Regions from separate parts of the Humidesulfovibrio idahonensis genome, predicted to be linked through region 1. Evidence: predicted binding sites of a transcription regulator. Region 1 holds the regulator's gene; each other region holds the start of a gene.

Region 1 (7,649 bases):
GCGGCTTGTGCCGAACCGAGGTCGTCTCCATCAAGGAACCCACCGGGAAAAATGAGGAAGTTATAGTTTTCCATCCGCACGTGACCGGACGAAATATCCGAAAAATAGGCGATATCCGCCTCGTCGGCGCCGGCTTGCCGGGCTGCGTGTGCGGATTCCTGTTCACAATTGGTGCCGTATCCGGTAAGAACAAGTGCTTTGACGCGGGCCATGAACGTCCTCCTGGGCTCTGGGAGCGGGGACGGTTAAGAGATTCCGGTCCCGCGGGCGATGAGAATACGTGTGCGGGCTTAAGTCGTCAACACGCGGAAAAGATAACCTGAAGCAGGCAGAAGGGGTGTTTGCATGAAGACCAAATTTATTTTCATCACCGGCGGCGTGCTGTCCTCGCTAGGCAAAGGCCTTTCCGGGGCTTCCATCGGTGCGCTTTTGCAGGCGCGCGGCCTCAAGGTCACCATCCAAAAACTCGACCCCTACATCAACGTGGACCCCGGAACCATGAACCCCTTCCAGCATGGCGAAGTCTACGTCACCGAAGACGGAGCCGAAACCGACCTGGATTTGGGGCATTACGAGCGCTATCTGGGCATCCACATGGGCCAGGAGAACAACTTCACCTCGGGCCGCATTTATAACAATGTCATCAATAAGGAACGCCGGGGCGACTACCTCGGCGGCACCGTGCAGGTCATCCCGCACATCACCGACGAGATCAAGGCCGCCGTGCTGAACGCCCCCCAGAACGACGAGGACGTGGCGCTCATCGAAATCGGCGGCACCGTGGGCGACATCGAGGGTCTGCCGTTCCTGGAGGCCATCCGCCAGCTCAAGAACGACCTGGGCAAGGAAAACGTCCTGTACATCCACCTGACGCTGGTGCCGTACATGCGCGCGGCCGGCGAGCTCAAGACCAAGCCCACCCAGCACAGCGTCAAGGAACTGCGCGCCATCGGCATTCAGCCCGACATCATCCTGTGTCGCTCGGAAGTGCCTCTGCCCGCCGAGCTCAAGGCCAAGATCGCGCTGTTCTGCGACGTGGACCGTGACGCCGTGTTCTCCGCCATCGACGTGAAGAGCATTTACGAGGTTCCGCTGGAGTACTACCGCGAAGGCGTGGACCAGAAGATCGCCATCCTGCTCAAGCTGCCCGCCAAGAACGCGGAGCTGGACGCCTGGAAGGAATTGAACCGCCGCATCGCCAATCCCAAGAGCCGCGTCAAGGTCGGCATTGTCGGCAAGTACGTGGATTTGAAGGAAGCCTACAAGAGCCTGCACGAGGCCCTTGTCCATGGCGGCGTGGCCAATGAGGTCGCCCTTGACCTCGAATACGTGAACTCCGAGGAGATCACGGCCAAAAACGTGGAGAAGCGCCTCAAGGGGCTCGACGCCATCCTGGTGCCCGGCGGCTTCGGCTCGCGCGGCATCGAGGGCAAGATCCTTTCCATCAAATACGCGCGTGAGAAGCAGGTGCCGTTCTTCGGCATTTGCCTGGGCATGCAGTGCGCGGTCATCGAGTACTCGCGCAACGTGCTGGGGCTTGAAAAAGCCAACTCCCAGGAGTTCGACGAGTTCACGCCCGATCCGGTCATCTACCTCATGACGGAATGGTACGACTTCCGCAAAAAGAAGGTCGAGAAGCGCAACGAGGAGTCCAACAAGGGCGGCACCATGCGTCTGGGCTCTTATCCCTGCAAGCTGGTGAAGGACACCAAGGCCTTTGAAGCCTACGGCGAGCCCCGCATCGAGGAACGCCACCGCCACCGCTATGAGTTCAACAAGAAATACGCCGAGGCGTTGCAGCAGAAGGGGCTTGTGCTTTCCGGCCTTTCTCCGGACGAGGCTCTGGTGGAGATTGTGGAACTGCCCGGGCATCCCTGGTTTTTGGGCTGCCAGTTCCATCCGGAATTCAAGTCCGGCCCCATGAAGCCGCATCCGCTGTTCCGCGAATTCATCACCGCGGCCGTGAAATACGCCCAGAGCAAGTAAGATGGCCCAGGACTCCTCCGCCCTTTACGCCAAAAGCCTGACAGGTCCGTTCATCCTGGCCGGGCCGTGCGTGCTGGAAAGCCGACAGCTGGCCCTGGATGTGGCGCGCGAGCTCGCGGCCATATCCAAGCGCCTGGACCTGCCCATCGTGTTCAAGAGCTCCTACGACAAGGCCAACCGCACCTCGGTGACGAGCTTCCGTGGGCCGGGCATGGACATGGGCCTTTCCTGGCTGGCCGAGGTGCGCGAGACCACCGGCCTGCCCATCGTGACCGACATCCACCTGCCGGAGCAGGCCGAGCCTGTTTCGCAAGTGGCGGATGTGCTCCAGATTCCGGCCTTTTTGTGCCGCCAGACGGATTTGCTGGTGGCCGCGGCCGAGACGGGACGCATCGTCAACGTGAAGAAGGGGCAGTTCGTGGCCCCCTGGGACATGAAGAACGTGACCGAAAAGCTGCGCAGCACCGGCAACGGCCGCGTGTGGCTCACGGAGCGCGGCGCGAGCTTCGGCTACAACAACCTCGTGGTCGACATGCGCAGCATCCCGCTCATGCGCGGCTTCGGCGCTCCGGTGGTGTTCGACGCCACGCATTCCGTGCAGTTGCCGGGAGGGCAGGGCAGCACCTCGGGCGGCCAGCGCGAGTTCGTCATCCCCCTGGCCAGCGCCGCCGTGGCCGCCGGGGCGAATGGCGTGTTCCTCGAGGTCCACCCGGATCCGGACCACGCCCTGTGCGATGGTCCGAACAGCCTGCCTCTGGCGCAGCTCGAAGGGCTTCTTAAACGTCTGCTGGCCATTTGGAGCGTTCCCAGTGCCGGATAACACGCCGGAAAAACTGGGCGCAGCGGTCAAGCTGCTCATCCTGGACGTTGACGGCGTGTTGACGGACGGCGGGCTGTATTATGACCATGAAGGCAATGTAACCAAGCGCTTCCATGTGCAGGACGGCCTTGGAATCAAACTTGCACAATCCTGTGGGCTCGACGTCGCCGTCATCACCGGCCTCAAACATGGCGCGGTGGAAAAGCGGGTGCGCGAGCTTGGCATTACGGAATATCATGCAGGGCACGTCGACAAGGTGCCCTTGATGGATGCGATACGGGGAAGGCTGGGCCTGACGCGGCCGGAAGTCGCCTACCTGGGCGATGACTGGGTCGACGCGGGCGTTATGCAGGCCGTGGGCTTGCCCATGGCCGTGGCCAATGCCCAGCCCGAAATCCTCGCCTTGGCCAAGTGGGTCTCCCGGCTCTCTGGCGGGCAGGGGGCGGTCCGAGAGGCCGTCATGTTCCTCCTGCGCTGCCGCGGTCAGTTCGAAGCAGCCTGGGAGAAGTGGAGCGGATGAATGCGCAAGCCTTTTGTCACTGTGGTTGTCATCTTTCTGCTGGGGCTGGCCATCGGGCTCGTCGTGAACCAGCAGAGAGGCACCCGCAGCACCCCTGCTGAGAAAGCGCAAACCAAGGCCGAGCCGCAAGTGCAGGCCGAGGATTTGGAGCTGGTGCAGGGCAGCGACGGCAAGGAGCTGTGGCGCGTGCGGGCCAAAAGCGCGGAGTACAGCCTCGACCAGCGCGTCGTGCAGGTCATCCGGCCCCAGCTTTCGGCCTACATCGGCCCGGAGCGCGAGGAAGTGTTCATCAAGTCCGACACGGGCGAGATAAACCAGATGGGCAACACCCTGACCCTGCGCGACAACATCGCCGGCAGGTTTGGGGCTTTCGCCCTCACCTCGGATGTGTTTGACTACATCGGGGCCATGAAGAAGGCGTATTTCAAGGGGCGCGTCGTGGTCACCCGCCCGGATTTCACGGTCAACGCCACCACGGTGGAGATTAATTTGGAAACCAAGGAATTGACCGCCGCCGGCGGGGTTGCCGCGGAATTGACGCCGGCCAGCTTGAACGCCCTCAAGAAGGAGAAGAAATAGTGCGGCAGCGCAGGAATAGCCTTCTCTTCACGGCATGTGCGGCCGTGTTCCTGCTCTTGTTCTCCATGCAGGGATTTGCGCAAGCTCCGAACTGGGGCGACGTGCGCGTTGTGGAGCATCCCGTGAGCGTCCACCACAAGCCGGACGGCGCCTCTCCCCTGGTGCGCACCCTCAAGGTGGGCGACAAGGTCCGCGTGGACTTTGTGCAGCCCAATGGCTGGGGCGCCCTGTTCGACATGACCGAAACCCAGCGTGATGTAACCAAGGCCATCGGCTACGCCGAGGTGCGGCTTTTGACGCCGCTGGCCCAGGCCAAGATTCCGGCTGCGCAACCCCAGGCCGGTCCGCGCAAGGCCGAGGCCAAGTCCTCGAATACATCCGAGGTCAAGAGCGAGGTCAAGGACCCTCCGAGTCTGCTCTCCGGCCAGGCGCCCAGCGGCGGCGCGCAGGACCCCGTGCGCATCACCTCGGACAAGATGGTGTACAGCCAGAACGACAACGCCGTGGTGTTTCTGGGCAATGTCCATGGCACGCAGAAGGACATGGCCATCTGGGCCGCCAAGGTCACGGCGTACTTTGCGGACAAGAAGAAAGAGCAGAAGGGCGGGGCGGACAAAGCTCCCGGCGACTTCGGCGACAAGATCGAGCGCATCGTGGCCGAGGGCAGCGTGCGGCTTGTGGCGGGCAAGAACGAGGGCGCGTGCAGCACGCTTATCTACTACGTCGCGGACGGCGTCATGCGCATGGAGGGCAATCCCATCCTGCGCGAAGGGCAGAACACCGTGCGCGGCGACGTGATCAAGTTCTACATCCGCGAGAACCGCAGCGAGGTTCTGAGCGGCGCGCAGCGCAGGGTCGAGGCCATATTCTTCTCACCCAAGGACAAGAAATAGCATGTCCGAGCTCACCGCCACCAATCTTTCCAAACGCTATGGCGAACGCGAGGTCGTGCGCCACATCAATCTGTCCATCCGCGACCGCGAAGTGGTGGGACTGCTTGGCCCCAACGGCGCTGGCAAAACCACCACGTTCTACATGCTGGTGGGCGTGGTGAATCCGACCACGGGCAATGTCGTGCTCGACGGCCAGGACGTGACCGAAAGGCCCCTGCACGAGCGCGCGCGGCTCGGACTTTCGTACCTGCCGCAGGAAAGCTCCATCTTCAAGAAGCTCTCCGTGCGCAAGAATCTGGACGTGATTCTGGAGCAGATGCCCATGACGCGCGCCCAGCGCGAGGCGCGGGCCGTTGAGCTGCTGGAGATGTTCAACATCACCAAGCTGGCCAACCAGCCGGCCATGTTCCTCTCCGGCGGCGAGCGCCGGCGCCTGGAAATCGCCCGGGCGCTCATTTTGAATCCCAAGTTCATCCTCCTCGACGAGCCCTTTGCCGGCATCGATCCCATCGCTGTCATCGACATTCAGGAGATCATCTCCGTGCTCAAAAGAATGGGCATCGGTATCCTCATCTCCGACCACAATGTTCGTGAAACATTGAATATTTGCGACCGCGCCTATCTGGTGTACGAGGGCATGGTCATCCTTGACGGCAGCCCCACAGAAATCGTGCAGAGCAGCAAAGCCCGCAAACTCTACCTGGGCGAGTCCTTCAGTCTCTGATCCTTGGAAATCCTGTTTGAATCACGCCGGTTATAAGGGCCTTGCCCCATCCTGCCGTGCCGAACTTCAGTTTTGTGGATTTACACAAGAGCAGAAGGTTGGTACACTTTTTTCATGTCTTTCCCCCGCTCTGGAATTGTGCGTATATTTGCAGGGTTATCAGAAAAATCTTGCACAGGCCTTCTGCCTGTGGCACCCTGAACACGCAAAAGCCCGCATGGGGTAAGTAAAATTTCGGCGTCCTGTACGCCTGTTCCGATGGAGGCAGCAGTTATCGACTATGGGTCTTGAGCTTCGCCAACAACTCAAGCTGACGCAGCAGCTGGTCATGACGCCACAGCTGCAGCAGGCCATCAAGCTTTTGCAGCTCTCTCGGCTGGAGCTTGTGGAGACCATTCAGCAAGAGCTGATGGAAAATCCGTTTTTGGAGGAGCTTGATCCGGATGTGGTTGATACCGCGCCCTCCACAGATACTCTAGACGATTACGAGCATGCCCACACCGACTCTGAAAGCCGCGCCGAGGAAGACCTCATGCGCACGGCGGACTGGGAAAACTACCTGGGCGAATTTTCGAGCGTCACCAAGCAGGCCATGGGCCGCGACCTCGAAGTGCCGGAGGAGGGCCTCTCCTTCGAAGCCCGCCTGACCTCAAAGCCCAATCTGGACGGCCACCTCTCGTGGCAGATGCGCTTGTCGAACTTCTCCGACCGTGACCTCTCCATCGGCGAAATCATCATCGGCAACCTCGATTCGCGCGGGTATCTTCAGGCCACGGCCGAGGAGATCTGCGAGCAGCTGCCCGGTGTGCAGCCCGCCGATGTCGAAACGGTCATCCGGCGCATCCAGCGGCTCGATCCTGTTGGCGTGGCCGCGCGCAGCGTGCAGGAATGCCTGCTGGTGCAGATCGAAGTCCTGAAGTACGACCGCGACCCCATCCTGGTTTCCCTGGTGCGCGACCACCTGGAGGACCTGGAGAAGCATCGCTACAAGCCCCTCACCAAGAAGTTCCGCATCAGCATGGAGGACCTGAAGGAGTATCTGGACGTCATCCAGACCCTTGAGCCCATGCCCGGCGCGCATTTCTCCTCCAACGACCCACAGTTCGTGAGCCCGGACGTCTTCGTCTACAAGCACGGCCAGGACTTTGTCATCGTGCTCAACGAAGACGGCTTCCCCAGGCTGCAGCTCAACAGTTTTTATGTGGATAATTTGAAGGCCAAGACCTCGACGGAAAAGGATTATTTTCAAGACAAGGTGCGCAGCGCGGAGTGGCTGATGAAGAGCCTTTACCAGCGGCAGCGGACCTTGTACAAGGTGATGGAGAGCATCGTTCGGTTTCAGCGCGACTTTTTCGAGTTTGGCGTCACCAAGCTCAAACCGCTGATCCTGAAAGAGGTTGCGGAGGACATCGGCATGCACGAGTCCACGGTGAGCCGCATCACCACGAGCAAGTATGTCGCAACGCCGCACGGCATTTATGAGCTGAAGTTCTTTTTCAACAGCGCCCTAGACCTTGACGACGGCACCCAGGTCGGTTCCGAATCCGTCAAGGCGCTCATTAAACAACTGATAAACGAGGAGAACCCCAAAAGACCACTCAGCGATGAACAGATAGGCGAGATCCTCAAGCAGAAATTGGAGGTGAACATCGCGCGGCGCACGGTAGCCAAATACCGCACCGCGATGAACATCGAATCCTCCTCCAAGCGCAAGCAGGTCTTCTAAACAGGCGTCGCCCGCCATCAAGCATCACGGAGGTATTGCATGAACATTTCTTTCGCCTTCAAGAATTTCGAGCCCTCTGACCACTTGAAGGAATATGCCTCTTCCCGCTTTGAGAAGATGGGCAAGTTCATTGGCGATACCGTTGAGACGGAGCTGCAGATCAGCCTTTCCGTGGAGAAGTTCCGCCACAAGGCCGATGTTGTCCTGCTCTCGGACAACCTGCACATCTCCGCCTACGAAGAATCCGAGGACATGTACTCCACCATCGACCAGGTGCTGGACAAGCTGGAGGCGCAGCTGAAGCGCATGCGCGAGCGCCACAAGGAGCGCCGCCGCGGCGGCACTCCCCGGGCAGCCCGCATGGATGTCATCAGCTTTAGCGAAGAGCCCGGCGGCCGCAC
Region 2 (7,649 bases), on a different contig from region 1:
AGCGCCTTGATCTTCTCCGCCTCGTCCTCCACGAACACGGCCCGGCCGAAGCCGATGACCGTGCGGTGCCGGGCCTCGAAGTCGCAAGGCTTGTCGCTTTCGATGATGCCGTGGTCCACGGTGATGCAGAAGCAGACCTTGCTGTTGCGCTGCATGATGTCGATCTTGGTGCCCGCCTTGGCGGAATGGAAATAGAGGGCCGCGCCGTCGTAGGCGTAGAACACCGGCACCACAAAGGGCATGTCGCCGTCGGCCAGGGCCAGGTGCAGCACCTTGCCCGCGCCGATGATGGCGTCCATCTCCGCGCGGTCGGTCACTTCGCGGTCCATGCGGCGCATGGGGCGGCAAGCGGATTCTGGGGAATGGTCTGCTGTCGTGCTCATTGTCTGCTCCAGGGCTGAGGTTGCGTTGGTCCGTGCGGGCGCGGGGCAGGGGCCGGCTTAGGCCCCGCATTCCGCGCAGCTGGTGATGACCCTGATCTCGCGCAGGGTGTCGCCGCGGTCCGGCACCGGGTAGCTTGCCGGAACCGAGGCCATGCGGCGCAGACCCTCGACGTAGTCCGCAGGCAGGCCGCGCTCCGCCGCTCCCTGGACGATGCGCTCCAGATACTCGCGGCTTGGCGCCCTGGCCGGGCCCAGCAGGTCCTTCTTGTACAGCAGCGCCGTCAGCGCGCCGCCCGCGGCGTCGGTCACCTGGACCGGATAATGAAAGTAATTTCCGCCGCCGTCCAGCCGGGCGTCCTGCCATTCGTCCAGCCTTTGCAGGTCCATGAAGGTCAGCTCGTACACCACGCCCCAGAGGTCGTGCCCCGGCGCGGGCACGGCCGTCTCCAGCGCGCCGTCCCAGACCTCGGACCGGCCATGGAAGCCGATGCGGTGGCCGGGCAGCTTGGCCACGGCGAAGACCACCGGCCGCGAGCAGCGCTCGGCCATTTGCGCGGCGTTCATGTTGGCCCCGTAGGCGAAGTAGTATTGCCGGTCCGGGCGGCCGCCAAAGGCGATGCCGCTGGTGGTGCGGAAATCCGCCTCGGCTCTGGTGGTTATCGGTGCATCCGCGCGCATTGTTCACCTCCGCAAGCCTCAAAAAAGCAAGGTTGAAACAGACCGGGAAAGGGAACCGCCCAGGTCGGCGCTCCGTTGCCGGAGCTTGCGCCGGGCGGCTCCCGGCAATCGGCATGGCATGGCTGGCCCCGGGGCTACCAGACGTTCAGGATCCACTCCTTGTTCTTCTTGTATTCCATGTCGGTGAACAGCGTGTTGGCCATCTGCTCCGCAAGCCAGATGGCGCCCGCGTAGCCCACCACCGGATGGCGGTACAGGCCCGCGCGGTCGTAGGTGGGAAAGCCCACCCGCACCATGGGGATGTTGTTGTCGATGGAGATGAAGCGGCCCTTGGAGTGGCCCAGGATCAGGTCGAGCTCCAGGCCCTCGTTCTTGATGCGGTTCTCCAACTCCCAGAAGTCGGCGTTGGTGATGACCTCCATCTCATAATCCACGTTCTCCTGCAGGGCCAGAATGCGCGGGTCGTTCTTGTAGTTCGGGTTGTCGTCGCCCAAAAGCAGCAGCTTGGGCTTCATCTCCAGGTCCAGGCAGAACTCCGCCAGGCCGATGACCAGGTCCGGGTTGCCGTAGATGGCCACGCGCTTGTCGGCCAGGAACATGTGCGTCAGGTCGGTCAGCGCGTCGAGGGCGATGCCGCGCTCCCTCACCAGGGATTCCGGAATGGGCTTGCCCGTCAGGGTCTTGAGGTTCTTGAGGAAGGTGTCCGTGTTGCGGATGCCGATGGGCGTGGGCCCGATGATGGTCGGGATGTCGAACTCGTTGGCCAGGTACTCCGCCGCCTTGCCGCCCTCGTAGCGGTTGAGCGCCAGGGTGCCCAGGGCGTTGGCCGTGCCGGTCAGGTCCTCTATGGTCGTGTCGCCGTGGGAAACGTGGTTGCCCGAGGGCATGATGGGCGAGTCGAAGGCCTCGATTTCGAACAGCACGGTGGCGTCGATGCCCATCTCGGCCAGCAGGTGCTTCAGGGCCGTCACGTCGCCGGGGTTCACCCAGCCGGTGAGCAGGTTCAGCTTGCCGCTGGGCTCGGTCTTCTTGGCGAAGTACTTCACGAAGTCGCGCACGGCGATGTCGTAGCCGGAGACCATGCTGCCCACGAAGCTCGGGGTGTGGATGGGGATGAGATGCACCTCGCGTCCCGGGTACTTCTCCTTCAAAAGCCCTTCGTTCAGCTTGCGCACCACGCCCTCTATGTCGTCGCCGATGACTTCGGTGAGGCAGGTGGAGATGATGGGCACCACCTTCACGTCCGGGTAGCGCATGAGCAGCACATCGACGCCTTGCTCCACGCGGCCGCAGGCGCCGAACACCGCGCCGTCCTCGTGCACGGAGGAGGAGGCGATTTCGAAGCTCTCCTTGAAGTGCTGCGAAATGAGCAGGCGCACGAACATGACGCAGCCCTGGCCGCCGTGGACTATGCCGATGCAGTCCTTGACGCCGATGCTGGCGAACTGCGCGCCGCAGGGCTGGCAGGTGAATATGGGATTGATGATGCCAGCACGTTCCTTGTCCTTAACCTGGCAAAGCATAAGACTCTCCTTGCTAATAGTGCTGGTCGGTAAGCTCGAGATTGAGCGAGCCGTCGATGGTCAGGTAATCCATGCGCGCGTGGAGCATGCCCATGAGCCGGGCGATCTCCTCGTTGCTCATGCCCTCAAGCCAGGCGAAGCGACGCTTGAACTCGTCGGCCAGGCACACGGCGTCGACCCAGAAGCACTTGTCCGCCGGGGTTTCGTTGTTGGCGCGCTCGCCGCACAAAATCTGCCGGGTCTTGGTCAGAATCTGCTCGTTCTGCACCTTTCTGTCCCAGCTGCGGGAGTGGAACTGCCACAGGCAGTTCTTCATGATGTAGTTCTCCATCTCGGCCATGCGGGTCTTCATGAGGTCTTCCATTGCGCCCCCCTATTCCGCCACGGCCGTCTGCCGTTCAAAGGCCGGGTAGGTCTTGCCGCGCAGCTTGGCCAGGCTGTCATACTGGCCGCTGTACGGGCGCATGTCGGTTGCGTTGCGCACGTCCTCGGGCAGGTCCGCGTCGGAGAGCATGCGCGCGGTGGCGAAGCCCTTGTCGCCGGGAATCTCGTCCTTGCTGATGTCGAGCAGGGCCAGCTGGTGAATGGGCGAGTAGATGGCGTTGTAGATGTCGCGCGCAAAGCGCACCCAGCCTTCCCAGCCCTTCCAGGGGCCGTTGTGGTAGGCGTGGGCGTTCAGGTAGGGCACGCGGATCTTCTTGGCCACCTCGCCGGGGCGCTTGCCCGTGAAGATGATGTCCGGCTTGAGCGTCTCCATGGCCTCCAGGCCCTCCAGTTCGTTGGGGTCGTCGATGGCCAGCGCCCCTTCCTCGCAGCGGGAGATGCCCTTCTCCATGTCGCCCTGGTGGCCGAACTTGGTGTAGACCGAAACGACCTCCACGCCCATTTCCTCGTGGATGACATGCGCCCAGTGCCACAGCTTGGAGCCGCCGGGCCACAGGCAGACCTTCTTGCCCGTGAGCCTGGCCTTGTACCAGTCGAGCTCGGGCTTCCAGCGCGCGGTCTCCTCGTCGATGATGGCCTGGGCGCGCTCCTCGATGCCGAAGAACAGGGCGATCTTGCGCAGGGAGTTGGCCAGCGGCTCGAAGCCGAAGCCGTCGATGTCGAGCCGGGGGATGCCGTAGCGCACGCGCAGCTCGTTGCAGATGTATTCGGCGGAGCGCGCGCATTCGAGCACGTTCAGGTGGGCCCGGTGCATGCCCCGCAGGTCGTCGTACGAGCCGTTGCCCGTGAAGGTGGAGAGCACCTGCACGCCCATGCGCTTGAAGAAGTCGGTCATGACCTCCTGGTCGCCCTGGATGTTGTACTCGCCCACGTAGTTGATGACGTGGTCGCTGGTGATCTTGGGCTCGAAGGTGCCCACCTTCTGGTTGATCCAGGCGATGTTGATCTTGTGGTGCCCGCCGGACTGGCTGGGCCCGGCGAAGCCGGGCGAGTTGCACACGAAGATGTCCACCTCGGGCAGTTCTTCCATGACCTCCTGGGCGATGGCGTTCAGGTCGTCGCCGATGAGCGCCGAGGCGCAGGTCTGGTAGATGGTCATGCGCTTGATGTTCGGGAAGGCCTTGAAGGCCTCGAGGATGTTGCTCTTGAGCAGCTTTTCCGCGCCGAAGACGACATGCTTCTCCTTCATGTCCGAGGCGAAGGTGTACTTGAGCTGGAAGTTGTCGTTGTCGCTTATGTAGCGCTTGGTCTGCCACGTGTCGTAGGTGCAGCCTATGGGCCCGTGGCTCAAGTGGATGACGTCCTTCATGGGCGAGCCGATGACGTGCTTGGCGCCGCAGTAGGCGCAGCCGCGCTCGGAAATGGTGCCGGGTATGGTGTTCAGGTAGCCAAGGGGAAGAGCCGATGTCAAATCTTCGCCCGGGCCCTTTATGACAGCGTGCTTCTTCCGCTCCGGGATGCACTTGCTGCATTCAAACTCATGATATGGCATAGTTCGCTTCTCCTTGGCGCGTCTTACAGAATGGCGCTTTCACCGGTTTCGTCCGTGCGCACGCGGACGGCGTCCTCGATGGGGCAGATGAAGATCTTGCCGTCCCCTATCTGCGCGGTCTGGTTGGCCTTGACCACGGCCTCCACCACGGTGTCCACGTTGGCGTCGGGCACGATGATGGAGAGCATGCGCTTGGGGATGTACTTCATGCCGCCGGACTTGCCCTGGCCGTGCAGCTCGGTGGGGATCTCGCAGGCTATTTCGCCCGCGATGCCGCGCTGGTGCCCGCGGCCCAGCACGGAGACGGCCAGGAAGCAGGGAAAGCCGGTGGCCTCAAGCGCTTCCTTTGTGGCCCGCACCTTCTTGGGGCGGATGATGGCGATTATCTCCTTCATGGCGGCACCAGCCTACAGGCCCTTGAGGCCGGTGCGCACGGTGATGGCCTGCTCGACCGAGGTGACGAAGATCTTGCCGTCGCCGAAGTTGCCGGAATAGGCCTTGTACTTGATGAGCTTCAACACCTCTTCCAGGGCGTCGTCCTCCACCACCATCATGATGAGCGTCTTGGGCAGCTCGTCGTAGTGCACGTTGCCCACGGTGATGCCCTTTTGCTTGCCGCGGCCAAAGGCGTTGATCTTGGTCATGGTGTAGTAGCCGGCCTCGGCCAGGCCGTCGGTCACGGCCTCGGCGGAATCGGGGCGCACAATGGCTCGAATCATCTTCATACGCTGCTCCTTTGCGTCCTTGGTTCCGGGTTAGTCGGAGATGCCGTACTTCACGACCATGGCCTCAAGCTCGTCCATGGTCAGCGGCTTGGGGATGACGAAGTTGGTGTTCTCAATGATCTTGCGGCCAAGCTCCTTGTATTCCAGGGCCTGGTTCTCGGTGTCGTCGTACTCGGTCACGGTCTTCTTGTTGAACTCGGCCTTCTGCACAATGTTGTCGCGCGGGACGAAGTGGATCATCTGCGTGCCGATGGACGCGGTGAACTCCTCCAAAAACTCGCGCTCGCGGTCCACCTTGCGGCTGTTGCAGATGACGCCGCCAAGGCGCACGCCGCTCTGCTTGGCGAACTTCAAAAGACCCTTGCAGATGTTGTTGGCGGCGTAGATGGCCATCATCTCGCCGGAGGCCACGATGTAGACCTCCTGGGCCTTGCCGTCGCGGATGGGCATGGCGAAGCCGCCGCAGACCACGTCGCCCAGCACGTCGAAGAACACGAAGTCGAGGTCCGAGGTATAGGCGCCGTTGGCCTCCATGAGGTCGATGGCGGTGATGATGCCGCGGCCCGCGCAGCCCACGCCGGGCTCTGGCCCGCCGGACTCCACGCAGTTGATGTTCATGAATCCGGCCTTGATGACCTTGTCGTTGGTGACCTTTTCCGCGCCCTGGGTGCGCAGCACGTCCATCAGGGTCTCCTGGGGCTTGCCGCCCAGAATCAGGCGGGTGGAGTCGGCCTTGGGGTCGCAGCCGTGGATGAAGACCTTCTTGCCGTGAAAGTGCGCCAGCGCGGCGGCGGTGTTCTGGGTGGTGGTGGACTTCCCGATGCCGCCCTTGCCGTAAATCGCGATCTTGCGTGTCATGTCAGAACTCCTTTGCTGTGCATCAGGGCCCCAGGATGGAAGCGCCCTCGTTGGGAGGGATAAAGCGATTAGCGTGCCACCAAGGGCCCGACACGGGGGCTGCAATACCGGTGATTGTAAGTATAGTATACTGTAATTATTTGATTTATCAAGAGGCGCCGAAACGCGACGCATGGGAGGACGGAATGCGGACGCCAGCCGCGAACGCCTCGGGCGCGGGCCTTGGCGGGTAATTTTCGGGGAAGTTTGCGGCGGGTCGCGGCGGCCGGGCAGCCGGGCTGAAAGCGCTGCCGCCAAGCCCGCCGCGAAGTGACGCAACAGGGCGGAAGCGGCAGGGCGCATGCAGAGACACATCGGGCAGGTTCTGGCTAACGAGCCGGTTTTAAATGATTTTGACGCAAACGGCGCATGTTTTGGGAAATGTTCCGATCCGTAGATTCCGCATTTTCGCCTCCGTCCAAGCCGGGGCCGCAGGCGCGGCGCGTGTGGGCAGGTGGCCGTTGCGGGGGCGGGAGGCGGAGCAAGGCGAAAGGAACGCGAGAGACGGGCGCGCGCCAAGCACATGCAGCAAGGGCATGCGCATGGGCCGGGTGCAAGCGGACGAGGAAGGGCGGGCGTCGAAGGGGGGGGAGAGAAGAACGGAGCGGGTGCGGTGAAGGGTCGCAACGATCCCAAAGACAATGGCTGTCCAGGTGACTGGGGCAGGCGAAACTCCTCGGTCGGTTCAGGCTGCCCGCGGGCCGGGTCAGGTCTGTGCGGCTTCGCCCCCGCGGCCCTTGCGGAACGCGCCGTAGCGCAGCTGGTGCTTCTTCATGCGCAGGCCCATGCTGCGATAGGTCAGACCCAGCTCAAGCGCGGCCTTGCTGGCGTTGCCCTGGTTGCGGCGCAGGGCCTCGACGAGCATCTCGCGCTCAATGGCCCCGAGCTTGTCCTCCAGGCCGCCGCTCTCGTGCCCGGCCGGGGCGGGCGGTTGCAGCGCTTGCGGCAGATTGTAGCCGTGGATGGCGTCGTCCTCGGTCAGAATCACCGCGCGCTCGATGACGTTCTCCAGCTCGCGCACGTTGCCCGGCCAGGAATGGTTCATGAGCATGTTCAGCGCGGGCGTGGTGATGCGCGCCACGGGCTTTTCCGTCTCGCGCGCAAAGCGCGCCGCAAAGTGCTCGGCCAGGGTCACTATGTCGCTGCCGCGCTCGCGCAGGGGGGGCACCACAAGGGGAAACACGTTGAGCCGGAAGTAAAGGTCCTGGCGAAAGGTCCCGCGCTCCACCATCCCGGCCAGGTCCCTGTTGGTGGCGGCAATGACCCGGATGTCCACGTTGACGGGCTTGTTGCCGCCCACGCGCTCAAAGGACTTCTCCTGCAGCACGCGCAAAAGCTTGGCCTGAACGCCCAGGGACATCTCGCCCACTTCGTCGAGGAAGATGGTGCCGCCGTCGGCTTCCTCGAAGCGGCCCTTGCGCAGCTGCGCGGCTCCGGTGAACGAGCCCTTTTCGTGGCCGAACAGCTCGCTTTCCAGAATGCTCTCCGGCAGGGCCGCGCAGTTGAA
Region 3 (7,649 bases), on a different contig from region 1:
TGCTTCTCCTGCTCGAACCGGACCCCGACAATGGCCACAGCCGTGCCCTGCACGTGGTCCATGACCACCAGCTTCGGTGCTATGACCGAGACGTTCTTGCGCAGCTCAATGGTGTCGATCTTCGCCACCGTGTCGGCCTCGTCCAGGTAGTTCACGTCAAAGAGCATGTCGCCCAGGGCGAAGCCGCCGTAGCTCACGGTCAGCTTCTCGCTTTTGGGCGCGACGAGGATGTTGGCGCCGAAGCTGACGAGCTTCTTTTCCAGGCCCTCGCCCACCACGCGCGAAACGAAGCTGAGCGCCACGATGGACACCACGCCCAGGCTGAAGACCAGCAGCAGGAGCGAGGTGCGCACCCATTTTTTGCGGGCGTTGCGCAGGGCGATGGTCAGGATGTTCATGCGGGATATGCCTCCGGCGGCCAATGGCCTCTGGTCCTGGGCGGTGCTGTCGGCAGCCGCAATATTCGCGAAACACCACTCGCCCGGAAGCCGTTGCGAGCCATACCGAGGAGCCGCAACCCGCCCCCTTCTTGCTGCAAAGCAGCCACTGAGGGGGTCTGGGGGGAATCATTCCCCCCAGCGGGGTTCCAAGGGGCGGCGCCCCTGGATGCTCACGGCGCGCTGATAGGAAGCATGGATATGCCTCCGGCGGCCGGGGGCTGGCCGCCCCCGGACCCGGCGAAAGGAGAAGCCTGTTGTTCCCTTGGGCCGAGGGGGGGGCAAGTCGGCGTCACTGAGACTTAAAAATACTTCACTCCGGCGGCGAGGTCGGCCTCGCGGATGACGACGTTTTTGCCGTCGATGGTCCGGGCGAGGGGCGAGGGGTTGCAGCCGCCCTTCACGTCCATGACGCGGGAGGAATGGAACTTCTGGCCGCAGTTGTTGCAAACCATGTAGTCGCCCTGCTGGGTGTAGCCCTTCTTGGCCGGAAAGCAGACGTCGCAGGCATTGAGCGCCGTGCGCAGCTGGCCGTCTTTGCTTTTGATGACGAAGAACTGGACGTTCTTGCCGCCGGTCTTGAAGTTGTAGAAGTGCGCCTTACCGTCGGAGACGTCGGCCACAGGGATCTTCACAGCGCCGGCCTGGGCCTTGACCTCGGGCGGTCCGCCGAACAACCCGGCATGGGCGTGGTTCAGGTTCGAAAAGAGCAGCAGGGCCAGGGCCACGAGGGCGGCGATGATGACGGCGTGCCCAGGCCCCGCATAGGGGGTTTCGGCGGCCACGGCGATGGCGCGGGGGCGGTTCGGGCGGCGGTTCATGTCTGCTGGCCTCCTGGGTGTTGGCTTGCGGAAGAATGAAGCGGGGACGGAGGTGGAAGAGCGAAACCCCCGTCCCCGGCTGTGCAAACCCTCTCTGCACACGGCCCTGGAGAGGCAATCTTTGTGCCAAAGCATAAAACGCAGTATCTTAGTCGGATACCGTGTGCAGCCTGCAAAGTGCGCTGCAAATTTGCGCAACATGATGCACATGTCTGCACGCGAGTTTGCACAAGCCGCACGCCGAAAGACGCCGTTTGAAGCGGCGGGAGCGACTGGTTTTCTGGGCAAAACGGCTTGACGTTTTGGGGGGAGTCTGGAATAGAGTCCGGAGGTATTGTTCCCATTTTCACAATAGTTGTACAGGCGTCGGCCAGCTTTCCGCCAGCGGAAAACTCGGTGGTCGTCTTCTTTTCCGGTCTGTTGGGGGGGTGCATGGGGCTGACTGATTCTATCGCGGCGCGCTCCGAGGAGCTGGCCCAGAAGTGGGCCGACCTCGTGTTGGGCACGTACCCCGAACAGACCCAGGTGGTGTGGCGCAAGAACCGCGACCAGTTCACCAATCCCGTGGGCAGCTCCATCCTGAAGTCCACAAGCGAACTCCTCCCCCTGCTTCTTGCCTGGAACGACGCCGAGGCTGTCGCCAGGTCCCTTGAACAAATCGTCAAGATCCGCGCGGTGCAGGACTTTACGCCCGGCCAGGCGCTGAGCTTCGTGTTCCTGCTCAAAAAGCTGCTGCGCCAGGAGTTCACCAAAGAGCTTTCCGCCAGCGGCGAACTTGAGGAACTGCTGCGCTTCGAGACGCGCATCGACAATCTGGCCGTCATCGCCTTCGACCTCTACGTTGCCGCCCGCGACCAGATCGCGCGCATGCGCGTGGAAGAGGTCAAGCGGGCCCACGTGAACATCGTGCGGCGGGCCAATTTGATGAAAGAGGACGTGACGGCCCAAAAGGCCGATTAAGTTTTTTTCCGGAAGGCGCGCCCCCGCGCAAACGGCGGGCGGGCAAACTACAAGCGAGGTGACGGCAGATGAAAGCGATCTTTTCACTCCTTTTGGTCCTGGCCCTTGTGGTGATCGCCACAGTCGGGGCGGGCGCGGCAAAGATGCACACCATCTTCGCGTACTGCATCCCGGGCACGGCGTTCATCATCTTCCTGGTCGGATTCATGTGCAAGATCATCTCCTGGGCCAAACGGCCGGTGCCCTTCAGAATTCCCACCACCGGCGGCCAGCAGATGACCCTTCCCTGGATTCGCCAGAACAAATGGGACAACCCCTCCACCGGCCCGCAGACCTTCATGCGCATGGCGCTTGAAGTGCTGACCTTCCGGTCGCTCTTCCGCAACACCAAGCTTGTGCTCCAGCACGACGACGGCAAGAACCCCATCGTGGCGTATGTTTCCGCCAAGTGGCTGTGGCTCTTCGCCATCCTGTTCCACTATGGCTTCTTCATCGTCGCCATCCGGCACCTGCGCCTGTTCCTGCAGCCGGTTCCGCTGCCCATCGAGTTCCTGGACTGGAGCGACAGCATCATGCAGATTCTGACGCCCACCATCTACATTTCCGACCTGCTCATCCTGAGCGGCGTGAGCCTGCTTTTGCTGCGCCGGTTCTTCGACGCCAAGGTGCGCTACATCTCTCTGGTGAACGACTACTTCCCGCTGTTCCTCATCCTGGGCATCGCCCTTTCCGGCGCGTACATGCGCTACATCGCCAAGGTCGACATCATGTCCGTCAAGGACGTGGTCATGGGTCTGGTGACCTTCAACTACAAGGTCCCCACGGGAATAGACACCAGCTTCTTCGTGCACCTGTTCCTGGTCAGCACGCTGATGGCGTACTTCCCCTTCTCCAAGCTCATGCACATGGGCGGCGTGTTCCTTTCGCCCACGCGCAACATGCCGAACGACACCCGCATGGTCCACCATGTGAACCCCTGGAACAACCCCGCCATCAAGGCGCACAGCTACGAGTCCTATGAGGACGAGTTCCGCGAGCCCATGTTCGAGGCTGGCCTGCCCCTGGAGAAGAACCCGGAGGAGGCCGCATAATCGCGGCTTTCACGTCCCCGGTCTACGAGCACTAAACTTTTTCCGTGAGGAGAAGACATGGCAAAAATCATCAAACCCGATGAGATGCTGAAGAGTATCAACTACACGCCGCCAGCCACCAACTGGATGGATCTGCCCAACGACCTTTCGCCGGGCCGCTGGGCCTACCCGGCCAAGCTGGACAAGATCGAATACCTCATGCACGAGGTTCCCGGCGTGTTCGGCAACCCGCGCACCTGGAATCCGTCCGAGGCGGACTGGAAGCTGCCCGAGAACTGGAAAGAGATCGTGGTCAACGGCTTCCGCGAACGCCTGGACAAATACCGCTCGCTCAAGCTGTTCATGGACATCTGCGTGCGCTGCGGCGCCTGCGCCGACAAGTGCCACTACTTCATCGGCTCCGGCGACCCGAAGAACATGCCCGTGCTCCGCGCCGAGCTCATGCGCTCCATCTACCGCGGCGAGTTCACCCTGGCCGGCAAGATCCTGGGCAAGCTCACCGGCGCGCGCGTCATGGAAGAGGACGTTCTGAAGGAATGGTTCCTCTACTTCTACCAGTGCACGGAGTGCCGCCGCTGCTCGCTCTTCTGCCCCTACGGCATCGACACCGCCGAGGTGACGATGATGGCGCGCGAACTGCTGCACCTCGTCGGCATCAACATCAACTGGATCATCGAGCCGGTGGCCAACTGCACCCGCACCGGCAACCACTTGGGCATTCAGCCCCACGCCTTCAAGGACATCGTCGAGTTCATGCTCGACGACATCGAGACCATCACCGGCAAGCGCGTCAAGTGCCCGCTGAACGAGAAGGGCCACGAGGTGCTGTTCATCACCCCCTCGGGCGACGCCTTCGCCGATCCCGGCATCTACACCTTCATGGGCTACCTGCTCCTGTTCGACGCCATCGGCCTCGACTTCACCATGAGCACCTACGCCTCTGAGGGCGGCAACTTCGGTCTGTTCACCAACGCCGACATGATGAAGGCCATCAACGGCAAGATGTACAACGAGGCCAACCGCCTCGGCGCCAAATGGATCCTCGGCGGCGAGTGCGGCCACATGTGGCGCGTGGTGAACCAGTACATGGACACCATGAACGGCCACCTGCAGGGCCCCCAGATGCAGACCCCGGTGAACCCCATCACGGGCACCGTGTTCGAGAACGCCAAGCAGACCAAGATGGTGCACATCGCCGAGTTCACCGCCGACCTCATCAAGCACGGCAAGCTCAAGTTCGACAAGAGCCGCAACTCGGACATCATCGCCACCTACCACGACTCCTGCAACCCGGCCCGCGCCATGGGCATGTTCGAGGAACCCCGCTACGTTCTGAAAAACGTCGTGGACCAGTTCTACGAAATGCCGGAGAACACCATCCGCGAGCAGACCTTCTGCTGCGCCGGCGGCTCCGGCCTGAACACCGACGAGATCATGGAGATCCGCATGCGCGGCGGCCTGCCGCGGGGCAACGCCCTGCGCTACGTGCAGGACAAGCACGGGGTCAACACCATGGCCTGCGTGTGCGCCATCGACCGCGCCACCCTGATTCCCCTGGCCGACTACTGGGCCCCGGGCGTCAAGATCGCCGGCCTGCACGAGCTGGTGGGCAACGCTCTCATCCTCGATGGTGAGGAGGAGCGCACCATGAACCTTCGCCAGGAGCCCCTGCCCGGCATGGAGGAGGAGTAAGATGAAACTGTACAACGGCGGTAAAATCATCACCGGCCTGGTGATCTTCCTGGGCGTGTTCCTGGCCCCCTTCGCGTACAACGCGGGGAAGGCGGCCTACTCGCAGCCCAAGCTCAAGATGCCCGAGAACGAAAAGGAATGCGTCGAGAGCAAGGAGTTCATGCGCACCAAGCACATGCAGCTTCTGAACGAATGGCGCGACGCGGCCCTGCGCGACGGCAAGCGCGTGTACGTGAACAGCAAGGGCAAAGAATTCGAAATGAGCCTGCAGAAGACCTGCATGAAGTGCCACACCAACAAGGCGGAGTTCTGCGACAAGTGTCATAACGACGCGGCTGTTTCCCCCTACTGTTGGGATTGCCACATCCAGCCGGAGGGGGTGAAGAAATGAACAACACCAGAAGAAACTTCCTGAAGTTCCTGGGCCTTGCCGCCGCCGGGCTGTGCACCGCCTCCGCGGGCAGCGCGCTGGCCGTTGGCGGCGCAGGGGCGAGCGTCAAAGAAGGTCCGCAGGCCGTGAAGGCCAAGCGCTGGGCCATGGTCATCGACACCAAGAAGGTCGGCACCAAGGAGACCATCGACGTGCTGGCCAAGGCCTGCCACCAGGCCCACAACGTGCCGAACATCCCCACCAAGCAGAACGTCAAGTGGATCTGGGCCGCCTCGTTTGAGGAATCCTTCGACCAGCCCAACAACTACTTGGACGAGGAGCTGGAGAAGCGCCAGTTCCCGCTCTTGTGCAACCACTGCACCAACCCGCCGTGCGTGCGCGTGTGCCCCACCCAGGCCACGTATCAGCGCCCGGACGGCATCGTGGCCATGGACTACCACCGCTGCATCGGCTGCCGCTACTGCATGGCCGGCTGCCCCTTCGGCGCGCGCAGCTTCAACTTCATGGAGCCGCGCCTGCACCTGGACCTGGCCAACCTGAACAAAGAGTTCCCCACCCGCATGCGCGGCGTGGTCGAGAAGTGCAACTTCTGCGTGGAACGCCTGGCCCAGGGCAAGCAGCCCGCCTGCGTCGAGGCCTCCAATGGGGCCGTGGTGTTCGGCGACCTTGCCGACGCCAATTCCGAGGTGCGCAAGCTGCTGCGCGAGCACTACACCATCCGGCGCAAGCCGTCGCTCGGCACCGAACCGGGCGTCTACTACATCATTTAGGGGGCGGTCATGCTCGAAAAAGCACTCAAGGGTAGTCCCAAATATTACACCTGGATCGGGTTCCTGCTGCTGCTCATTGCCGGCGCCTCCACGGCGTACATCAATCAGCTCATGCAGGGCCTCACCATCACCGGCATGAGCCGCGACGTGTCCTGGGGCTTCTACATCGCCCAGTTCACGTACCTGGTCGGTCTGGCCGCCTCCGGCGTCATGATCGTGCTGCCGTACTACTTCCACCACTACAAAAAGTTCAAGGACCTCGTCATCTTCGGCGAGTTCATGGCCATCGGCGCCGTGGTCATGTGCATGGGCTTCATCGTGGTCGACATTGGCCAGCCGCAGCGCATGCTCAACGTGATGCTGTTCCCCACGCCGAACTCCATCCTGTTCTGGGACATGACCGTTCTGTGCGGCTACCTGCTGCTGAACGTCCTGGTGGGCTGGACCTGCCTGGAGTGCGACCGCCAGCACCTGCCCCACCCCAAGTGGACCAAGGTCCTCGCCTACGTGTCCATCATCTGGGCGTTCTCCATCCACACGGTCACGGCCTTCCTGTACCAGGGCCTGCCCGGCCGCCACTACTGGCTCACCGCCATTCTGGCCGCCCGCTTCCTGGCCTCCGCGTTCTGTTCCGGCCCGGCCATCCTGCTCCTGGTCATCATGCTCACCGAGAAGCTGACCACCTTCAAAGCCGAAGCCGAGGGCATCGCCACCCTGGCCAAGATCATCACCTACGCCATGTGCGTGAACGTGTTCTTCTTCCTGCTGGAAGTGTTCACGGCCTTCTACTCCAACATCCCCGGCCACATGCATTCCATCGTGTACCTGTTCAAGGGGCTTGAGGGCCACTCCGAACTGGTGCCCTTCATGTGGACCGCCGCGGTTCTCGGCCTGGGCAGCCTGGCTCTGCTGATTCCGCCCAAGCTGCGCGACAACCGCAACCTGCTGCCCTGGTCCCTGGCCATCCTCGTCGTCGCCACCTGGCTCGACAAGGGTCTGGGCCTGCTCATCGGCGGCTTCAACCCCACGCCGTTCGAGACCATCGCCCCCTACTGGCCCACCGGCAAGGAGCTCATCGTCTCGGCCATGATCTACGGAACCGGCGCCCTGGTGGTGACCATCCTGTTCAAGATCGCCACCGACGTGAAGAAGGAAACCGGAGCGAGCCAGAAGCCCACGGTTCCCTGCGAAACCGAAGCCTAAACAGCTTACGCCTCTTACGCCTCTGCAAACGAAAGCGCCCCCGAAAGGGGGCGCTTTTTTGTTGCGGTGCGGAAAGCGACAGCCACCGCGCCACACACGACAGCAACACGACGCGAAGCGCAACGCGTTGCGCAAGGTCCAGCAAACGCCGGCTCAAATCCGAGAGCCACGCAATGCCGCTGCCGTAGCGGAGCAAAGGGCGGCCGCGCGACGGCACGACTGCTGCGCGGAAGGAGGGCAGGCGCATGGGACCGGCGCAGCCGAAGGAAGCCCGCCTCTGCGCC
Region 4 (7,649 bases), 1.0 Mb from region 1:
GACCTTCTGCGGGCCCAGAACCGGGGTCAACAGCTCCTCGATGCGGCGCTCGATCTTGCGCTCCATCTGGGCCTTGAGCTCGATCTGGGTGGTGTTCATGCCCTGGTTGGCCTCGTCGTCGGTGGGCTGGTACAGCGGCTGGCCGTTCTGGTCGGTGACGGTGATGCGCTTCTTGTCCAGGCCCTCAACGGCCATGGTCACCAGGTTGACGATGCCCTGCACTTCCTTGGGCTCGAGCTTGGCGTCCTTTTCCTTCATCTTGAGGACGACGGCGGCCGAAGGCGGGGTCTGCTCCTCGATGAACAGGCTCTTCTTGGGCACAACCAGGTGCACGCGCGCGTTCTCGATCTTGGGGAACTCCATGATGGTGCGGGCGAGTTCGCCCTGGAGCGCGCGCTGGTAGTTGATGTGCTGCACGAAGTCGGTCTGGCCGATCTTGACTTCGTCGAAAATTTCGAACCCGATGCCCTGGCCGTGCAGGTTGCCCTCGCTGGCGATCTTGAGGCGCATCTCGTACACGCGCTCGGCGCGCACCAAAACGGTCTGGCCGTTGTCCTCCAGCTGGTAGGGCTCCTTGGTGGCCTTCAGCATGTTGACGACCTTGGCGGCGTCCTCGTTGGAGAGCTTGGTGTAAAGCACCTTGAAGTCGGGCTTGTTCATATAGATGATGCCCGCCACGAACACCGCCGTCAGAAGGGCGGCCAAACCGCCGATGACCATCTGCTGGGTCAGGCTGCGCGCGGTCCAAAGGTTCTTGGCCTTGGTGAGGTATTCGAGGATTTTCGGGGGCATGCTCTTTCTCCTGTGCTCTTAAGTGGCGCGGGGCCTAGAACTGCATCTTGGTGAGTTCCTGGTAGCTCGCCAGGATCTTGCTGCGCACGGCGCCGGTCATGCTCATGGCCAGGCCCGCCTTCTGCAGCGAGATCATGAGCTCGTGGACGTTGGTGTCTTTGCCGGCGGCGAAGGACTGGACCATGCTCGACTTCTCGTTCTGCATGTCGTTCACCTTCTCCAGGCTGGCCTTCATGGTGTCGATGAAGCCGTTGGGCGAGGCCTGGTCCTTCTTCGTGGCGCCGCTGATGCCGGTCTGCAGGGTCTGCTGGGCCTTCAGGGCGTTCTGGTATGCCTGCATGGCGACGGACTTGACGATCATGGTGATGCTCCTTCAGCTGTTGTGCGCTAGCGGGCTATCTGCAAAGCCTTGTTGAACATGGTCTTGGTGTCCTGAATGGCCTGCACGTTGGCTTCGTACGAACGCATGGTGGTGATCATGTTGGCCATCTCCTCCACCACGTTGATGTCCGGGTAGCTCACGTAGCCTTCCTTGTCGGCGTCGGGGTGGCCGGGCTCGTGGACCTTCTTCATGGGCCGCTTGTCGGTGATGATGCCGCGCACGCTGACGCCCTTGAGTTCGCGGTCCTCCGCGTTCTCCATGACCTTGTCGAAGGGGTTGAACACCGGGGTTGCGGCAAAGGCCACGCTCTTGCGGTGGTAGGGGCCGCCCTCCGGAGTCCTGGTCGTCTTCACGTTGGCCAGGTTCATGGAGATGACGTTCATGTATGTGCGTTGCGCCTTCATTCCGCTGGCGCTGACGTCGAGTGCGCTCATGAAGTCCATTTACTTGCCTCCTTCCTGGATAACGCTCTGGATGCCGGAGAAGTTCTTGGCTTCAATGTCGGACAGGGCGTTGTACATCATGGTGTTCTTGGCCATGGCGGCCATTTCCTTGTCCAGGTCCACGGTGTCTTCGCCGTAGACCATGCGGGGCTTGAACTCCGTCAGGCCCTTGCCCTGGAAACCGTTGACGTCGAATTCGGACGGCAGGTGGCGGTCATTGGTGCGGGCCATCTTGCCCTTTGCATCCAGGTTCATCGCCGTTTGCAGATCTTCCTCAAAGGCGAGCTTGCGCGCCTTGTATTTCGGGGTGCTCACGTTGGCGATGTTGGCCATGACGACATTTTGACGCTGGAGACGAAGGTCCAAAACCTTCTCCACGACGCCGAAGTGTTGTTCGAAAAGACCTTTCATGCCTTGCTCCTCCTGGGCTTTCGCCCTTTTCTCGCCGTGGCCCGCCCTGTGGCTGGCCTTTCGGTTTTGCGGAGTCTTAGCAAAGGCCGTTCCAAGTGAATAACATATTGAAATCTAACTATTAAAATTACACAAACGCGGGGAGCGCATTCCGGGCGCCAGAGTATTGAAGACGCGCGCGCGGAAAGAAGCGGATAGAAGCCGGTGCGCGGCGTGACGTGCGCCCCGTGGGCGGGCGTGGGCGGCAAGACGTGGAGAAACGGCTGTTTTTTCCTTGGCACACTTGGTGCATATGCGGAGCAGGCTCTTCAGAGCCGCGCAACTTTTGCCGTCCGCATGGAGACGCGGGCTTGAAAGAGAAAACGGAGGGGAACCATGAGTCATCTGGATTACGAGATCAACAAGGAACTGGGCGAGTGTTACCTGTTCATGGGTGAGCTCGACAAGGCCGAAGGCTATTACAAGAAGGCCGCGTCCTCCAACGGGGTCCACCCGGATCCCTACCTTGGACTGGCCACCATCGCCGTGCAGCGCGGGGAGCTTGATAACGCCCTCGACCTGTACTCCAAGGCCCACGGCATCGACGCCACCGACAAAACTTTCGCCGGCATCGGCCTGGTCAAGATGGAACGCGGCGAGAAGGAAGAAGCCTTCGAGCTGTTCCAGCAGTCCTTGGCCAAGAACCCGGAAAACATGGTCTCGCTGTTGAGCATCATCCGCCTCGGACACGAGCTGGAGAGGCTCCCGCAGATCATTCCGGCGCTGGAGAGCTACCTCTCCATCAATCCGGGCAAGAGCGAAGTCCGCTACTCTCTGGCCGGCTGCATGGTCTGCCTCGACCGCAAGGACGATGCCCAGGCGCAGCTTGAGCAGATCGTGGCCAACGATCCCGACTTCGCACCAGCGCGCGAGCTGCTCGACCTGCTCGACGCCTAACCGACGGTCTCCCCTCCCTAATGGCTCTCTGTCCCCGCCCGGTCGGTCGGGTGGGGACAGGGAACCGCATATGCGGGGCCGCCAGTCTTACGCAAATCCGCCTCGGCTTGCCTTGGGCCGGATCTTCTGGCACAACCTTTCAAAACAGAGAGAGGCTGTGCATGGACTTCCTTCCCATCCGTCGGGCAATTCTGTCCGTCACCGACAAGTCGGGTCTGGCTGATTTCGCAACTTTCCTCACCGCGCGCGGCGTGGAGCTCATCTCCACCGGCGGCACCCACAAAAAGCTTGTGGCTGCGGGCCTCAAGGTCACCAGCGTCAGCGATGTGACCGGCTTCCCCGAGATCATGGGCGGCCGCGTGAAAACGCTGCATCCGCGCGTTCACGCAGGCATCCTGGCCGACAAGGACAACCCGGGCCACATGCTGACCCTGGAGGAGCTGCGCATCGCGCCCTTCGACATGGTCTGCGTGAACCTGTACAATTTTGCCGACGCCGCGGCCAAGGGCGTGGACCTGCGCGCCGCCGTGGAGGAGATCGACATCGGCGGGCCGTGCATGCTGCGCGCCGCGGCCAAGAACTTCCACTCCATGCTCGTGGTGCCCGATCCTTCCTACTACCCGCGCATCGAGGCCGACCTTGCGGCCCACCCGGAAGGCGTTTCCCTGGCCTTGCGCCGCGAACTCGCTGCGGAGACCTTTGCCCGCGTTTCGGCCTACGACGACATGATCGCCAAATACCTGGCGAGCGCGCCCCTGTAACAAGCCGGGAGGCTTTCCACCATCGCCCAGAAACCGCAAGGCAACATCCAGGGCCTCAAGGCCAATCAGATCCAACGGCTTTCCCGCCTGACCACCCGCCGGTTTCCGCCGGCGGGTGGCGGCTACACCACGGACCAGGCGCGTGAGCTCGGCCTGCTCTCGCGCGACGTGGGCCGCCAGCTCGGCCTGCTCATCGACCGCCAGGGCCGGGTGGAGATGCTCATCGTGGGCGACCCCGCCGCCATCTACATTCCAGAGCTGCCCCGCGCGCGCCTGGGCGAAAAACGCCTGCGCGGCCTGCGCCTTCTGCACACCCACCTTTCCGGCGAGCCCCTGACCCAGGAGGACCTGACGGACATGGTGGCCCTGCGCCTGGACAGCGTTTCCGCCCTCACCGTGGGCGACTTCGGCGAGCCGCAGCAGCTGCACCTGGCCCATGTGGTGCCGGTGAACGCCCTTGCCGCGGCCGACAGCAAACCCTACGACGTGCTGCCCCCGGTGCGCTGGGACAAGTGCGAGGTGGACCACGCCGCCATGGTGCAGGCCCTGGAGGATGAGTTCGCCAGGCAGGAGCGCGCGGCCAAGGCCGACGAGGGCCGCGAACGCGCGCTGCTCGTCAGCGTGTCCTCCGCGCCCAAGATCGTGCAGGAGCGCAGCCTGGACGAGCTGACCGAGCTGGCCCGCACCGCCGGTCTGGCCGCGCCCGCGCGCATGATCCAGCGCGTGCCCAAGGGCGATTCGCGCCACATTCTGGGCAAGGGCAAGTTGCAGGAGCTGGAGGTGGTGTGCCTGCAAACGGGCGCGCAGATCGTCATCTTCGACCAGGACCTTTCGCCCTCGCAGCTGCGCAACCTGGCCGAGACCACGGAGCGCCGCGTGCTCGACCGCACCCAGCTCATTCTGGACATTTTCGCCCACCGGGCCACCAGCCGCGCGGGCAAGCTGCAGGTGGAGCTGGCCCAGCTCAAGTACACGCTGCCCCGGCTTGTGGGCAAAACCCCGGCCATGTCGCGCCTCATGGGCGGCATTGGCGGCCGCGGACCCGGCGAGACCAAGCTTGAGATCGACCGCCGCAGAGTGCGCGAGCGCATCACCAAGGTGAAGAAGGACCTGGAGGAGGTGCGCCGCCAGCGCAGCGGCACGCGCGACCGCCGGGCCAAGGCGGGCGCTCCGGTCATCGCGCTGGTTGGCTACACCAACGCGGGCAAGAGCACGCTTTTGAACACCCTCACCGGCAGCGCGGTGCTGGCCGAGAACAAGCTTTTCGCCACCCTCGACCCCACGAGCAGGCGCATCCGCTTCCCGCGCGAGCGCGAGGTCATCCTCACCGACACCGTGGGCTTCATCCGCCGCTTGCCGCCGGACTTGAAGGAGGCCTTCCGCGCCACCCTAGAGGAGCTGGAGTCCGCCGACGTGCTGGTGCACGTGGCCGATGCCTCGCACCCGGAGGCGGTGGAGCAGATTGAGGCGGTGGAGAGCATTCTGCGCGAGATGGAGCTCTCGGAAACGCCTCGCATTCTGGCGCTCAACAAGTGGGAGCTGCTCGACGAGGACCAGCGCGGGGTGATGCAGCGGCTGTATCCGGCGGCCATCCCGGTGACGGCGCTCAAACGCTCCGGCCTGGTGCCGCTGGTTGCGGCCATTCTGGGGCTTATGCCCACCGACCCGCTGACCGGCCCGCCCCGCGACCCGAACGCGCCTGTGGAGGCGTCGGACGATGGCGTGGCCATATGGGACGTGGAGATGGGGAGTGACGTGGTGCAGTGAGGGGCTTCTGGAGGCCTCACCGTACTGCTTCAATCCACTCCCCTGTCGTGGCAAAAGTAGTAAGCCTCGTCCATGCTGTTTGTAGGCGAATGTCTTGTGACGATCTTTTGATCCTGCCTGACAGTATATTAGCATATTCTTTAGCAACTATTTTTGCAGCATCAACACCTTCATGTCTAAGAGTAATTTTTGTCTGTGCTTCAGATAACGTCACCAGTGGGTAAGTGTCATCACTGATGAGCACCTTGTCTAATTTTAAGAGTCGCTCTTTGGCTGTATTTAAAAGTGCTAATGCTTTTGTCTTCGAGTCTATTCTGTCAGCCAATATCAGCTCTTGTTGAGCGAGAGCGTGTTCCGTGTGGGGGTGCTTATGTGCTTCGAATGCTGTTAAAAGCTTATGGTAAGCATTCTCTTGATCATCGAAATCGCGAAGAGCAAGCCCATACTGCAGCCAGTATAACCCATCTGTTTCAAAATGTTTTTCAAACGATTGATAAATCCCTAAGATCAATAGTTTATCTTTTTTCAAAAATTCATTCAGGAATTTGTGATTGATAAGGCTACGAAACAGACTGCTCTCTTGTTTACCTACATGCTTAATAATTGGCGCATCGTAAACAGTATACGCTGATAATATGGCATAAATGCATTTTTGGAGTAAATCCTTTGGAGTAAGATATTGGAATAGATGTCTGACATATACGGGGTGGCGAGCCGTTAATCTGTTGTTGTCAAAGTGGATGATTCCAGCCAAACGCGTTTCGTATATTGATATATCACTTTCGATGTCAAGAGAAGCTAACGCACGCATGGCTAACTTCTCGCTCAAAGATGAACGATGTATTGTCGCCAATCCGACAATGGTGAATAGCGTTTTGTCCTTTCCAGATGTAAGCAGTAAATAGTCGTCTTCGATAATTTTTTCGAAACCTTTCCCTAGTGTGGATTCTAATAAACCAATAAGAAGTTGTCTCTTGGATTTTGTTAATAACTCTGCACGTCTCTGTGCTGGGGTCATCTTCCCCAGTCTGGTCCATGGCCCAAATTGTTCAAGCTTTTCGAGAATTTTATCAGCATCTTTTTCGTCAATAGTCGAGAGTTTTATGGTCTTCGCATAGTGTCCAAGATGTGCTTTTGTTCGTGATTCCCATATGTTCTGACTCTCGCAACCAACAATAAGTCCATTGTGGATTATTTTATCGTTAAAGACTCGCAGTAAGTCATCTCTATTGCTGTCGATCCTATCAATAAATAGTATGTATTTTTCAGCGGCTGTTCTTTCGAGATATTGAACTGAAGCATACAAATCATCCGCAATTCCTTCTACAAAGTAAACGTGAATCGAACTTGATTCGGAAATTGAAAGTGCAGACTGTCTAAGTATGGTTGATTTCCCCGATCCTGCAGGACCATATGTGACAATAAAATTGCAACTTGTTGTGTATTCTGATTCGATCAAATCAATAAGATCTGTTGTTGATTTCAATATCGCAGGCACACCATCAACGATATCACCCCAGGTTGGTTTAAAACCCCTATAGAAATCTCGTATCTTCCCAGGTTCGGAATTTATAAATAAAGCTAGGTTAGATCTGCTCACAGTGATCATTTTCGAAAACAATTTAGCTACATTATCTTTTTCGTTTTGGGGGGCATTAGTTAGAATTGCTCTTAATGGAGGCGTACGATTGCATGCGATTTCCTCTGTGCTTGGTGCGATCGGGTAACTATGCAGAAGCCATTGTGCAAAAGTGTCCAGGGTTCCCGCTATATGTTCGATTTTGTATTCGGAGAATAGAGATTGTTTTTTGATTGGAGTGATCGATGGGGTAATTAAGAAGGCTGTCGGAGCGGTTGCTCCATGCTTGACCGCATGACGTTCAATCTGTTGATAGAAAACAGGCTCGTCTATTGTTGTACCAATAAAAAGAAAAGTATATTGATGATAATCTTGAGCTAATTCCTGGTACCAAGGAGATTGTTTGTTGCTTTCATCTGCGTAATCCTTAGGTGAGAAGATATAGCCGTCTTCAGGTCGATCAATTGAACCATTTAACTTTATGTAATCCATTTCGATATACAACATGTCTTGTTCGTGAATGCTGCTTTTCCTAACCCGGAAATTAATTTTTTGTTTTGAATTTATGCGTAGGGCAA

Evidence for each region. Region 1 encodes sigma-54, which starts transcription at its own class of promoters, with help from an activator protein. Its sites were predicted from a motif close to CTGGCACGGNNNNTGCTT; they were not measured.
Region 2: the regulator sigma-54 is predicted to act here: its motif matches at 6,166-6,183, upstream of nifH (nitrogenase iron protein).
Region 3: the regulator sigma-54 is predicted to act here: its motif matches at 1,371-1,388, upstream of ACYQ4W_RS13880 (Fe-S-containing protein).
Region 4: the regulator sigma-54 is predicted to act here: its motif matches at 2,106-2,123, upstream of flgB (flagellar basal body rod protein FlgB).

The regions. Positions count from the first base shown of each region.
Region 1 is NZ_BAAHYE010000002.1:1,185,429-1,193,077, reverse strand. It holds gene ACYQ4W_RS05860 (phosphoribosylformylglycinamidine synthase subunit PurQ) at 1-212, opposite strand, end outside; gene pyrG (CTP synthase) at 346-1,986, shown strand; gene kdsA (3-deoxy-8-phosphooctulonate synthase) at 1,988-2,806, shown strand; gene ACYQ4W_RS05845 (KdsC family phosphatase) at 2,796-3,326, shown strand; gene lptC (LPS export ABC transporter periplasmic protein LptC) at 3,327-3,905, shown strand; gene ACYQ4W_RS05835 (LptA/OstA family protein) at 3,905-4,798, shown strand; gene lptB (LPS export ABC transporter ATP-binding protein) at 4,800-5,522, shown strand; gene rpoN (RNA polymerase factor sigma-54) at 5,803-7,248, shown strand; gene hpf (ribosome hibernation-promoting factor, HPF/YfiA family) at 7,288-7,649, shown strand, end outside.
Region 2 is NZ_BAAHYE010000003.1:731,195-738,843, reverse strand. It holds gene ACYQ4W_RS09765 (pyridoxamine 5'-phosphate oxidase family protein) at 1-383, opposite strand, end outside; gene ACYQ4W_RS09760 (gamma-glutamylcyclotransferase) at 441-1,061, opposite strand; gene anfK (Fe-only nitrogenase subunit beta) at 1,196-2,584, opposite strand; gene anfG (Fe-only nitrogenase subunit delta) at 2,598-2,948, opposite strand; gene anfD (nitrogenase iron-iron protein, alpha chain) at 2,958-4,520, opposite strand; gene ACYQ4W_RS09740 (P-II family nitrogen regulator) at 4,544-4,915, opposite strand; gene ACYQ4W_RS09735 (P-II family nitrogen regulator) at 4,928-5,245, opposite strand; gene nifH (nitrogenase iron protein) at 5,276-6,103, opposite strand; gene ACYQ4W_RS09725 (sigma-54-dependent Fis family transcriptional regulator) at 6,849-7,649, opposite strand, start outside.
Region 3 is NZ_BAAHYE010000003.1:1,687,383-1,695,031, reverse strand. It holds gene ACYQ4W_RS13885 (ABC transporter permease) at 1-398, opposite strand, end outside; gene ACYQ4W_RS13880 (Fe-S-containing protein) at 740-1,258, opposite strand; gene ACYQ4W_RS13875 (RsbRD N-terminal domain-containing protein) at 1,691-2,218, shown strand; gene dsrM (sulfate reduction electron transfer complex DsrMKJOP subunit DsrM) at 2,287-3,309, shown strand; gene dsrK (sulfate reduction electron transfer complex DsrMKJOP subunit DsrK) at 3,367-5,001, shown strand; gene dsrJ (sulfate reduction electron transfer complex DsrMKJOP subunit DsrJ) at 5,009-5,392, shown strand; gene dsrO (sulfate reduction electron transfer complex DsrMKJOP subunit DsrO) at 5,389-6,162, shown strand; gene dsrP (sulfate reduction electron transfer complex DsrMKJOP subunit DsrP) at 6,172-7,365, shown strand.
Region 4 is NZ_BAAHYE010000002.1:152,706-160,354, forward strand. It holds gene fliF (flagellar basal-body MS-ring/collar protein FliF) at 1-792, opposite strand, end outside; gene fliE (flagellar hook-basal body complex protein FliE) at 827-1,153, opposite strand; gene flgC (flagellar basal body rod protein FlgC) at 1,180-1,617, opposite strand; gene flgB (flagellar basal body rod protein FlgB) at 1,618-2,028, opposite strand; gene ACYQ4W_RS00975 (tetratricopeptide repeat protein) at 2,404-2,964, shown strand; gene ACYQ4W_RS00980 (IMP cyclohydrolase) at 3,126-3,725, shown strand; gene hflX (GTPase HflX) at 3,894-5,492, shown strand; gene ACYQ4W_RS00990 (P-loop NTPase) at 5,509-7,649, opposite strand, start outside.